3 regions of the Paenibacillus sp. FSL K6-1318 genome follow, and region 2 is predicted to be linked to each of the others. Evidence: predicted binding sites of a transcription regulator. Region 2 holds the regulator's gene; each other region holds the start of a gene.
The links. The regulator LexA, encoded in region 2, represses DNA repair genes until DNA is damaged. The targets are predictions, from matches to a motif close to CGAACATATGTTCG.

Region 1: a site for LexA is predicted at 1,809-1,822, ahead of addB (helicase-exonuclease AddAB subunit AddB). Genes of this name have one in related genera too.
Region 3: a site for LexA is predicted at 2,311-2,324, ahead of NYE45_RS15840 (DNA polymerase IV). Genes of this name have one in related genera too.

What each region holds. Positions count from the first base shown of each region.
Region 1 is NZ_CP150270.1:4,734,037-4,738,330, forward strand. It holds gene addB (helicase-exonuclease AddAB subunit AddB) at 1-1,744, opposite strand, end outside; gene NYE45_RS20960 (class I SAM-dependent rRNA methyltransferase) at 1,970-3,346, opposite strand; gene NYE45_RS20965 (Na/Pi symporter) at 3,717-4,294, shown strand, end outside.
Region 2 is NZ_CP150270.1:3,937,287-3,941,580, forward strand. It holds gene NYE45_RS17240 (HAD family hydrolase) at 1-64, opposite strand, end outside; gene NYE45_RS17245 (hypothetical protein) at 93-602, opposite strand; gene NYE45_RS17250 (DUF896 domain-containing protein) at 729-938, opposite strand; gene NYE45_RS17255 (LysM peptidoglycan-binding domain-containing protein) at 1,034-1,411, opposite strand; gene lexA (transcriptional repressor LexA) at 1,708-2,334, shown strand; gene NYE45_RS17265 (aldehyde dehydrogenase) at 2,444-3,745, opposite strand.
Region 3 is NZ_CP150270.1:3,603,889-3,608,182, forward strand. It holds gene NYE45_RS15830 (lytic polysaccharide monooxygenase) at 1-1,019, shown strand, start outside; gene NYE45_RS15835 (glucose 1-dehydrogenase) at 1,217-2,005, shown strand; gene NYE45_RS15840 (DNA polymerase IV) at 2,371-3,588, shown strand; gene NYE45_RS15845 (YolD-like family protein) at 3,585-3,950, shown strand; gene NYE45_RS15850 (hypothetical protein) at 3,934-4,294, shown strand, end outside.

The DNA.
Region 1 (4,294 bases), 800 kb from region 2:
CCAGACCCAGCTTGAGTTCGGTCAACCCGGTCTCAATCATTCCAGCAAACAGAGTGATATCCAGCCGTTCATTTCCCATCATATCTACCATCTGATCCAATAGATCCAGCACAGCTCCCCACATCTGCCTATGTTCTCTCGACCTTTCAGGGTCACCTTGCGCCTTAGCTTCATTAGACATGTTCTCCAGCTTCCAGGGAATTTCGGCATCTTCCAGCAGTCTGTATAGTGCCTCGCACTGGGCTTTGGCCGTTTTTGCCTTTTTCATTCGTTTCTCAAAAGCACCCAAGGAATCTGTAATGACCGTTCGACAACTCTCCATTAAAGAAAGCATTTGGTCCCGTCCTCGACTACGGCCATCCTGACCATTATCTTCCAGTGATAAGCTAGGAACATACTTCCACGGTTTGCCGTCAGTCCAGCGATATCCATGAATACCACAGGCCAGTGCATAATTCTCAAGCTGGTCCATATCTTCACGGGTGATGGAACCATCACGCGGAAGCAACAGATCCGTTTTGACACAGCGAAATACATCCTCGTAACGCCAATGGCGACGAACAATATCCAGTGCGGAACGGATAAACTCAGATAATGGATGATGAAGTTCATTTCTTCTCCGGTCCAGAAAGACGGGTACGCCATAATCCCTAAATAGCGGTTCAGCTATATCTGCGTAGGTATCCAACTGACGGACAAGTACAGCCATATCCCGATAACGCGCACCTTCGTTTTGTGCCAGGCGCCGCATCTCACGCAGTGCTCCCTCCATCTCAGCTCGACGGTTCTCCGCTGCAACCAGGCGGATTTCGGAATCAAGGCCATCACTTTTCCACCGAATTCGGCGGTCGAACCCAGCCTCCAGATGAGCAAGTCCTGGACGATCCCTGTATCTCGGTGGAATCTCTGAATCTAGCATAGTTATATCGCTCGGTACACCCAGTTCTTCAGCCATTCCTTTCAGGCGCGAGTAGGCACTCGCTGTGGGATAGAACAGTTCCAGTTCTCCAGGCAGCGCACCGTGATCATATGGACGATCCAATGTCAGTGCAATCGTCACAGAAGAGGACTGCAACATGAGTCGACCAATCACACTCATCTCCTGTGGCGTGAATCCCTGAAAACCATCAATCCAGATCTGGGCATCCTGCAGCAATGCACTTTCCGACAAACGCTCTGTCAGCTCGGTCAACGTGTCTTCATCATCAATATATAATTGGGTCAGTTCCTGTTCATAGTCACGATATATTAGATTCAAGTCATGCAACTTGTCCTCCAGAATTGGCGAAGAGGATGAGGTATTCCATCCAGACAGCCCTTCTTCCAGTGATGATGGATCAACTTCATAACGTTTAAATTCACTATATAAGTCATTTAATTCCCCTATAAAACCCAGCTGACTGCCGGATGCACCAAACAGCTTCAATTCTTCCTTACGGCGCTGGATGACCTTGTATAGCAGCATCTTTTTGCCTTCGGCTCCGATCGGAATACGAGCTGAACCGCCGGCTTCCTGCATTACGCGGTAGGCTAACCGGCGAAAGCCGAGCACTTCTGCGCGCATTGTACCTTTAATTGCTCCTGAAGACACCAATGATTGCTCCGTTCGAAAAGAACTCTGTTCCGGAACAAGTAAAATCAAAGGTGTGCCTTGCGGCTCCTTTTGAAGCAGGGATGTAATTTCCCGGGTAATCAGCGAGCTTTTGCCGCTGCCTGCCCGACCAATAACAAAACGAACGGACATGTCTAATCCTCCAAACCACACGTACAAGATTTTAATTCCCAGTATAACATATCTGACTTGGTTCGGAACATACGTTTGCCACTATCCGGTAAAACCGGAGAACATCTCCGTTAACACGGCAAAAAGCCCGCAGCTGTTCACACTGTGGACTTTTGACTGAAAGTATCATTCATTTAAACTTTACTTTACCTTACGAGAGATTAAAAAAAGTGACAAGAGACTCGTCTAATTCTTTTTACTGCGCACTTCGAAAATAGCAAATTTCAGGTAATGTCCCTCATCCACGCCCAAAATTTGCGGATGATCCTTACCAGCTGCTTTCCAGTCGATTAGACGCAGCACTTTGCCTGCATCTTCCGCTGCATCCGCAATCGTATCCAGGAAGAGGTCTGGACGCATGTGATATGAACAGCTGGCTGTTACCAAATATCCGCCCTCATTAACCAGTTTCATACCTTGCAGGTTGATATCCTTATATCCACGGCACGCACCTTTAACTGCTGATTTCGTTTTCGCAAACGCCGGGGGATCGAGGATGACCACATCAAATGTTTTACCGCCAGCTGCAAGGGCTTTGGATGTATCTACTTTCTGTTCGGCAGCACGCGCACGTGCAGTACGTTCATCCAGTCCTTTCACTTGTTCACGCAAGTACTGGAATGCATCGGCAACTACGAATTCGACCCGGTCGGTAAAACCGTTCAGCTCCACATTCGTTCGTGCACTCTCAATGGCATGCTCTGAAATATCAAGACAAGTCACTTTTTTAGCTCCATATTTGCAAGCATTCAACGTGAAGCTGCCCGTGTGTGAGAAGCACTCCAGTACGGTAGCACCATCCCAATAAGGGAATGTAACCACCTTACCGCTTTTATTCACAGGCAAGAGCTGCTCTGTGCCATCCTGCTCGGTCTGTTGAAGTGTAATTCCACTCTTATAGCCCCAACCCTTCATGAGGGGTTCGATCGCTGCACGATTCTCACGTTGGTCGAAGAAGTAACCTGTCTTCTGGCCTTCTACGATATCCACTTTAATGAGTAGTCCATTCTCTGTAACGGTGACATGCCGCGGGCACTCCCCGTACAGCGGGCCTTTGGTCTGCTCCAAACCTTCCAGTTCACGAATCGAGACATCACTGCGCTCATAGATGCCTTCCGGCTGCATCACTTCAATGAGTGCTTGTACAATGGCTTCACGGCAATGATCCATGCCGAGTGTAAGCAACTGTACAACGAGAATGCTGCCGAACCGGTCAACGATCAATCCTGGCAGAAAATCAGCTTCTCCGTATACGAGACGGTACGCCTCTCCATCCTGGATAAAGCGTTCCCGATAACGCAAGCAATCGCGGAAACGAGCTGCAAAGAACGCCGTGTCCATCTGTTCGGACTCCAGCGGTTGATACGCTACAACTCTTACAGTGATCTGAGATGCGGGATTGTAATAACCTGTCGCCAAATAGCGACCTTGATGATTCAATACATTGACCAGATCTCCCGGTTCCGGGTTTCCGTCAACCGAGGCAATTTCATTGTTAAATATCCATGGATGTGCATGTTCAAGCCGCTTTTTGCGACTGCGTTCGAGTGTAACTGATGGCAAGGTAGATCCACTTCTTTCATAGTTAGTTGAAAAGATAGGTTTGGTGCGGCGCGTAAATGACGTTCCGGGTTCGAATCGATCTTCCGATCGCTGTTGTCTCCAGATTTTTTTGATTCCCTTTTTTAAAGGGAAAATCCGGAGACAGCATATGCTCCCGATGTAGCTTTCTTTCAGAAAGCTTTTAGGCGCACGCTTCGCTTCTTCAGATTCGATTTCGTCCCCACCACTACATTTGAACGAATCACCGTATCTTTCGAATTGGGCTGGGTAATTTAGGTCGCTTCCCTTTGAATTCCTTTAGGCTTGTCATGGTTGTCTTTGTTTACTCATAGGATGAGTTAAGGAACCGGACGGAAGGAATGATGTTTCTATGTTTAGAGATGTTATATTGCCCTTACTCTATGGGCTTATTATCTTTTTTGGTGGCATGAAGTTGATGGAGACCGCCTTGCAGCGCATGGCTGGGCCCATGCTGGCTGGTTGGCTCAATCGCGCTACCTCTGCTCCATGGAAAGGCATGGCTTTCAGCGCGGGTGCAACGGCCCTGTTGCAGAGCAGTACTGCGGTCACTGTACTCACCATTGGACTGGCTAATGCCAGATTAATTACCTATGGACGCACACTCGGCATCATCCTCGGCACCAACATCGGGACATGTCTGACGACGGAGCTGGTGGGACTGCAGATCGGACGTGCTTCCCTACCGCTGCTCGTCCTGTCGCTGACGGGCTGGGCCATGTTTGTTGTTCTTGGTGAACGCAATCTGGCCGCTCCTGAACGCACGCGCCGAACTTTGTTTAACATCCAGTACAGCTTCCTCGCGACTGCCGGATTTGCACTCGTCATGACAGGCATTCAGGTGATGCAATCCATTGCCTTGCCCTTGCGGAGCATGGGCGTATTTCAATGGTTTCTCGACCGCTCGGCCGACAGCTTATGGTGGGGCTT
Region 2 (4,294 bases):
GAACACTACGCTCATCCCATAATAAAGTATCATCTAGGTCGAACAAAATCGCTTTTAACGCCATTCCGATCATCTACCCCTTTATGCAATAATTACTTTTCGACGGTTTCCACGGTGATCTGGTGTGCTTTTGCAAACTTCAACAAACGTTCTGCAATCGCATCTGTATCGTAGCGGTTCAATAACTTGGTAAACACCCATCTTTTACCCCGACTGTTATGTTCGATAACAATTGTACCTGGTTCAATTCTGAATTTGACGATATCGTCAACTCCGATTGAACGTTCACGGTTACCCTTCGTCGTAATAATCCGATTACTGCTAATCTTGATGTACGGACGACGAAGCATGAAGATGACTGCCAAAAATACGTAAAGCAGCATGGTCACCCAGTCCCAAGTTGTCATTGGAGCTTGTACAAGAAATGTGCTCATAAACAGATACAAAAAGGCGAGACCGATCAAAAATATAGGGAACAACAGGCTGCGTCCTTTAAAAACTTCTTCACCTGGTGTACCTGTAATTGGTTGACCACTTTTTTTGCGTTGCTGATTTAACTGCTTGGAATTTTTCTTAACCGTTCTCTCGAACGAACGCGACATGAGAATCCCCCTTATGTGTCTTTGTATCGGCTTACATAACTGTAAACCAACATTTCCCCCTATAAATTGCACACTCAAAATAACAGGAAGAAACCTAAATATCATAAATGATATCATTAGGTTTCGTTAGTGTTTGAGTTTGCCTTGGTGGCCTTTGTCATTCTCATCATCAACAATCTCAATGGTATCCAGTTGCTGTCTGAAATTGCTGCGAATATTACTCAAATAAATCTCTCTTAGCTCGGCACGTTCAGCAAGTTCTTCCTCCGACAAACCAGTGGACTTTTGCTTACGAGCCAATTCGTTAATGCGTGCTACCAGACTATCTATATCCAAGCTTGTCCCCTCCAAAAATACAAAGTCATATTAACTTTGCCATGATAAAGGCAGCTTGTCAAGCTGACACGCACTAACACGCATTGATGTGCATTTTATTCTGAAAATTGCGGTAGAGCTAATACTTGTCCCACTTGGATCGAAGTCGTCTGAAGTTGATTCACTTTCTTAATTGCTTCTATATAAATACGTGTATCCATATTCGTCGGTTTATGTTCCAAAGAAATACTCCATAATGTTTCCCCTTGTGAAACGGCTATCTTTCCTCCGGGAAGCACATCATTTTCATTGCCAGCAAATACAGTTAAAACGGTGCTGCATCCAATAAATATAATTAAAGAGGTAATCACAATCTTTAACATCCATGAAGAAATTTTGAAACGCGCTAAAACCTTCTTGTAGTTCCCTATGTTAGACTTCACCAGTTCCGAATTCATCGGTTCATAAATGCTTTGATAAGTAGAATATCTCATTAAATACCCGCCTCCAAACGTTTGTTCCTATCTGTTGGAATCAATATAACACGAACGTTTGTTTTGTTCAATAGGTTTTTAGAACAATTGTTCGCTTCTTTTTCGAAGGCGAAATATCTGAATTGAAGTCCAATTACAAAGCATTTGCAGTATTATGCTCCGACTTTTGGACAAATTCTGTTCTGAAAGTTAAAAAACACTGATTTAATGGCATTTTATTTAGAACTTATGTTTGTACGAACGGAGGTTCTATGTTATAATTTTCCCAAACGTTACTAAAATGGGGTTGATACGGTATGTCGAAGATATCCAGCAGGCAGCAGGCTATTCTGGAGTTTATACGAAATGAAGTCCGGTTGAAGGGGTATCCTCCTTCCGTACGGGAAATTGGTGAAGCGGTTGGACTGGCTTCCAGCTCAACAGTGCATGGACATTTGGATCGTTTGGAGAAAAAAGGTTTGATCCGACGCGACCCTACCAAGCCAAGAGCCATTGAGCTTTTGAGCCAGGAAGAATCGGAGCATTCTCATCAATTTGCTCATAGCGTTGCACGTATTCCTGTCGTTGGTAAGGTTACAGCGGGTGTTCCAATCACTGCAACCGAGAACATTGAAGACTACTTCCCTCTTCCTACGCATTATGTAGGCGAACAGAAAGTGTTCATGCTTTCGGTAGTCGGAGATAGTATGGTGGAAGCCGGAATCGTTAACGGAGATTACGTTATTGTCCGTCAACAGCAAACTGCTGATAACGGTGATATCGTCGTTGCAATGACTGAAGACGATGAAGCTACAGTGAAAACGTTCTATAAAGAGAAAGATCATATTCGCCTTCAACCGGAGAATGCGACCTTCGAACCTTTACGTTTGAAACACGTTAGTATTCTGGGTAAAGTCATTGGCCTTTTCCGAGATATTCATTAATATTTAACATGAGTAACAAAACTAGATGTAATGCAATAAATACGAAAAGAGGTTGTCCTGATGAATAGGACAACCTCTTTTTTCATGTTTATGTTGTTTTATCGGCTAATTATTCACTACGTTTCAGAACACTCTTATGATGCGAGAACACATCAAAGCTCTGTTGACCGTGATATGAGCCCATACCGCTCTCTCCTACACCACCAAACGGGAGATAGTGTGAAGTCATATGAGAAAGAGTGTCATTAATACATCCACCACCGAAGGACACTTGATTCAGAACCTGTTCCTGAAGTTGCTCATCCTGTGTGAAGAGATATAGTGCCAATGGTTTTGGCCGGCGAACAATCTCATCCAGCATCGGGTTGAGGTCACTGTACGTAAATACAGGAAGAATCGGACCGAAGATCTCTTCTTGCATGACAGGTGATTCCCAGTTCACATTTCCAAGTACAGTCGGCTCAATAAGCAACTGCTCACGTACAGAACGTCCACCTATCAGAGTTTTACCATCTGTGAGGAATTTCGATAACCGATCGAAGTTACGTGCGTTGACAATATGCGGGAAATCAGCGTTCTGGAGCACATCATCTCCAAATTTATCTTTGATCTCTGCGCTAATCAAATTGATCAATTCATCATGAACTTGTTCATGCACAAGCAAGTAATCCGGAGCAACGCATGTTTGCCCTGCATTCAGGAACTTACCACGAACAATACGCTGGGCCACCAGCTTCAGATCTGCATCGCTATGGACAATAGCAGGGCTCTTGCCGCCCAACTCAAGAGTTACAGGAGTCAAGTGCTCCGCAGCTGCCTTCATAACAATGCGACCAACACCTGTGCTGCCTGTGAAGAAAATATAATCAAACTTCTCTTTCAACAATGCTGTGCTGGCCTCAACCTCCCCTTCCATAACTGCAATATACTCCTGAGGGAAGATCTCCTGAATCAGATCATACGTCAGACGAGATACGGCTGGGGTTAATTCAGATGGCTTGATAACTGCACAGTTACCGGCTGCAATTGCTCCAATCAGTGGACCGAAGGCGAGTTGGAAGGGATAGTTCCAAGGCGCTATAATAAGCGCCACTCCGTATGGTTCCGGGTAAATGGTGCTCACCCCATCCGGCATAGCCGAATTGGTTGGGACTTGTCTTGGGGCAGCCCATTCCTGCAAGTGCTCTAATGCGAAATCCAATTCACCCAACACAATGCGAATCTCGGAACCGTAAGCTTCTGCCTCAGATTTATTCAGATCAGCCCGAAGTGCATCTTGAATCCGTTGCTGATACTTTTCGATTCCTTTTCTAAGCTGTTGAAGCGCATTAATCCGATGCTCGATATTTTTAGTTTGACCTGTATAAAAAAATGCACGTTGTTCTGTCACCAGTTGTTTTGCCTGATCCATATTAACATCTCCAATTAATTATTTAAAATTAAATTGTTCAAAATTTAATTAAAGTATACCTCTTCTATATGAAACTTTCAACATACAAATGAAACATCCATTTGTATGTATTTGGACGATGTTTGCAATTTTAAATGTGTGAATGCTAGTATTCCTTTCTCGTGGCTATCAGAATTTCTAAGGAAGTTTGATTTAAATTTTTTGGCCTCAGACAGTTTAACATTAATGAAAAGTGAGTTTTGCGATTATCTAAATCGACGAACGAATGTGTTTGTTATAAAGGTAAGCCTTGGTCACAGATAAACACAAAAATGTTACGTGGGCAAATGAAGAAAAATCAGGGGATATGTTTTGACAATTTGCTTTCAAATGATTTATCCATTCCCGGCCACAACTTCACAACGAGCAGATTTTAATCCAACAACTACTCCTGAGAGCGGTCTTAGAAGAAAGAGTTACATAATATCAAATCAACTTGTACTACTTCTATATAAAAGAGTCATCTAGTATTTCACTGATCCGCTGCATTTCATGATGGTCCAAATCTGT
Region 3 (4,294 bases), 330 kb from region 2:
CACATGCAACAAAAGAATGGAAATATTACATAACCAAGAAAGACTGGAACCCTAATGCTCCGATTGAGCGTAAGGATTTAGAACTGTTTTGTACCTATAGTGATGGCGGGAAATTGCCAGAGAAATCGGTCTCACATTCATGTGAAATACCAGCAGACCGTACCGGTTATCATGTTATCCTCGGCGTTTGGGAAATCGCTGATACTGGCAATGCCTTTTATCAAGTGCTTGACGTAAATTTAACGAAATCGGGTAGTGGAAATGGATCAAACACCGATGAAACAGCGCCAACAGCACCAACGAATTTAAAAGCAAGCAATATCACGACAAAATCACTTACACTTAGCTGGCATCCTTCGACTGATAATGTAAGTGTAATGAGTTATGAACTTTATCAAAATGGACATAAGATTGCGACTATTCCAGGAACATCTGTATCCTATGATGTAAGTGGATTAAGTCAAGGAAAAACTTATACCTATGCGTTAAAAGCGATTGATGCCGCAGGTAATGAATCACTTCTCAGTTCGGAGATTACGGTGCAGACAACTTCTGCAACCATACCTGACACTTCAGCTCCAACGGCTCCAAGCAATCTTCACGCACATAACGTAAGTGCAGCATCAGTAAATCTGATGTGGTCCAGTTCAACGGATAATGTGGCCGTTAGTAGCTACGACATATACCAAGGTTCAGAGCGGATCGCTACTGTAAATGGAACCGTGACAAGTTATGAGGTTACTGGTTTGAAATCAAGCTCGACATATACATTTTCAATTAAAGCCAAGGATTCTGCTGGAAATGTATCTGCAGCGAGTAACGTGATTACAGTTACTACACTTGAGTCATCTCCTCCAGTTGTAGAACCGGATGTACCTAAGGCTTGGGCTAAGAATACGTCATACCACATCGGGGATCGTGTTATTTATAAAGGGGTCACTTATACTTGCCGTCAAGCTCACACATCAATATACACTTGGACTCCTTCCGAAGTCCTTGCATTGTGGTTGCCGGAATAGTCGATAGTCACTCAGGATTTGTTCCTGAGTGATTTTTTTTGATGATCACTCGTAAGGATCTAGAAACAGTTTCAATACAAATGTTTATTTTTGCTTAGTCGGGTGAACATATGAATATAAAGTGTCGTTTGAGAATTCTATTCTCATCTAAAATAGACAAATATGTCGTTAATTCACTTAATAAAGGAGCATGGATCATGAGTAAACGTTTTGAATCAAAAGTTGTTTTAATTACTGGAGCAGGCTCAGGTCTTGGACAATCAGCTGCACTTGAAATCGCAAAAGAAGGTGCCAAGCTTTCTCTCGTTGACCTTAATCAACCTGCACTTGGAGAGACCAAGAAATTGATACTTGAAGTTGCACCTGAGGCAGAAGTTCTTCTTCTTACTGCTGATGTGTCTGATGAGCAAGCTGTTCAAAAATATGTAGATGATACGGTTCAAAAGTTTGGTCGCATCGATGGCTTCTACAACAATGCGGGTATCGAAGGTACTCAGGCTCCTACAGCCGAATATAACAGTAAAGTGTTTGACAAAGTCATTGACATTAACCTTAAAGGTGTCTTTTATGGCATGAAATACGTTCTTCCCGTGATGAAAGAGCAACAATCCGGTTCCGTTGTCAATGTCGCCTCTGTTGGCGGGATTCGCGGAGTTCTGAATCAGGCAGCGTATGTCGCAAGTAAACACGCTGTATCGGGTATGACGAAAAATGCGGCAATCGAGTACGGACAATATAACCTGAGCATCAACGCTATCGCTCCAGGGGCAATTATGACTGCAATGGTTGTCGGATCCCTTAAACAAATCGGTGGCGAAGAAGGATGGGAAGAAGCCGGCAAAGAATTTGTTAGCATAAACCCTAAGAGACGTTTTGGTAAACCTGAAGAAGTAGGCCGTCTTGTTGCCTTCCTGCTATCCGGCGAATCCGAATTTATTAATGGTGCTGTCATTCCTATTGATGGCGGACAATCGAACCAGTACTAATAACTTGTTGACTCCTCTTTGGCAATGTAATGATGGAGGAAACCTACAATGAAGAATAAGAGCAGGTCATCCTAAAGATGGCTCGCTCTTTTTTGCGTAAATATCTCGAAAGTAAACGGTATTAATCTCGCCTATGACAGTTATGGCAACGAAAAGGACGAAACCATTCTACTGATTGCCGGGCTCAAGAGAAATGAACTGTAACTGGAATGACATAGTATGATTTGAATCCGTCATTTAGTCGTATACCTAATATAAATATTTACCTCTTGCATAAAGAACATGTGTTCGGTTTATAATATATACAAACATACGTTCTCAAATGTACAGGAGTGATTTCAGTGTGGACTAAGCAGCGAACCATCATGCTCATTGATATGCAGAGCTTTTATGCTTCAGTCGAAAAGGCAAAAATGCCCCAATACAAAAATAGACCACTCGCCGTTGCAGGCGATCCAGCAAGACGTTCTGGCATTATCCTTGCCGCTTGTCCATTAGCCAAAGCAAAGGGGGTATCTACCGCGGAACCACTCTGGAAGTCTCTTCAGAAGTGCCCTGAACTGATCATTGTAAAACCTCACATGCAAGAATACATTGAAGTTTCCACCCAAATCATGTCCATTATTGAGGAATTCACCGATCTGGTTGAGCCATACAGTATAGACGAATTATTCGCTGATTTTACAGGGTCTATGCATTTATTTGGTAATGATCCAATCGATTTGGCCAAACAAATTCAAGACAAAATCTACAATGAAACAGGCGTTTACGCCAGAGCGGGCATCGGTGAAAACAAAATTATCAGTAAATTGTGCTGCGATATGATTGCTAAAAAAGCAGAAGGTGGCATTTTTCACTTAAAGAAAGAGGAGTTACATCTTCACATTGGTGATAAGCCCATCCGCGATATGTGGGGGATTGGCTCAAGAATGGAAAAACATCTATGGAAGATGGGCATCCGAACCATTAAAGACCTAGCGAATACGCCTCTTTCCAAATTAAAAAGCAAGTGGGGTGTTAATGGAGAAGTCATCTGGAGAGTTGCGAATGGACTCGACAATTCACCGGTAACCGTCAACACACACAGTACACAAAAGGATATTGGAAACGGAATGACCCTGCCCAGAGATTTCACAGAAGCATGGGAGATCGAAGTGGTTATTCTCGATATCTGTACAGAAGTGTGCAGAAGAGCCCGTAAAAAGGGGCTGATGGGTAGTGTCATATCTGTGAGTGTATCGGGAGCAGATTTTGATCACCCCACTGGTTTTCACAGGCAGGTTAAACTGTCTGATCCTACAAACATAACCGTTGATGTATGCAAGATAGCCAAACGCATATTCCATCAACATTGGGATGGGCAACCTGTGCGCCGTGTAGGCGTATCCCTGTCTCAATTATCCAACGCGGATACATATCAACTATCTTTCTTTGATGATCAAGAGCAGAAAAGAGCCATTGATCAGGTGATGGACGACATTAAGGATCGATTTGGCGACATTGCCATTCTACGAGCGAGCTCCATTACGGCTGCTGGCCAAGCGATCGATCGAGCATCTAAAATTGGGGGGCATTACAAATGAGCAAAAAACTGGAGGCCAATGGATTATGGGAATCGAGCCGCATGATGCTTCCACAACATAAAGAACGAATTATACAGCATCGTACTCAAATTCATGTTCAAGCGAAACCTCTGATTCATGAAGATGAGTGGGAGATTATCGCTCAACATATAGATATGTCCCTCAACTATACTTTACAAGCCACCTTTGAAGTGTTTCATGAGTCAGGCAATCGGTATATACACGGGATCGTCACTTCAATCAGTGCCTTTGGAAAGAAAATCAAAATTGAAATGGATAATGGATTTGAATGGGTCGATTTTGATCAATTGGTCACTGTAACGTTTGAAGAAGGAGGTGTGTACGGTGAGACAAACTTCTGAGGAACTTGCACTCGTCAAGAGGTTGGTAGAGCTTCCGTATCTTTTAGGTGCTCTGGAGGTAGATAAGCATAAAATATACGCTTCAAACTTTAAGATGAAATCGGTGTATATTGATTACCTGGACGGTACCCAAAAGAAAATTGCTTTAGAGATGTACACGTCGAAACAAAGGCTAAAGGAACATCATATTAAAATCATAGATGAAAAGAGATCTGAGCTGAGTTTAACGGTAGACTATTCGGTAAGAGGTTACCTTCACAAAATGACATTATTGTGGAGCAAAGTGAAAGTGGATGTAACCTTAATGCTTACTGAACATATGAGCGTTGATATTACTGATATGC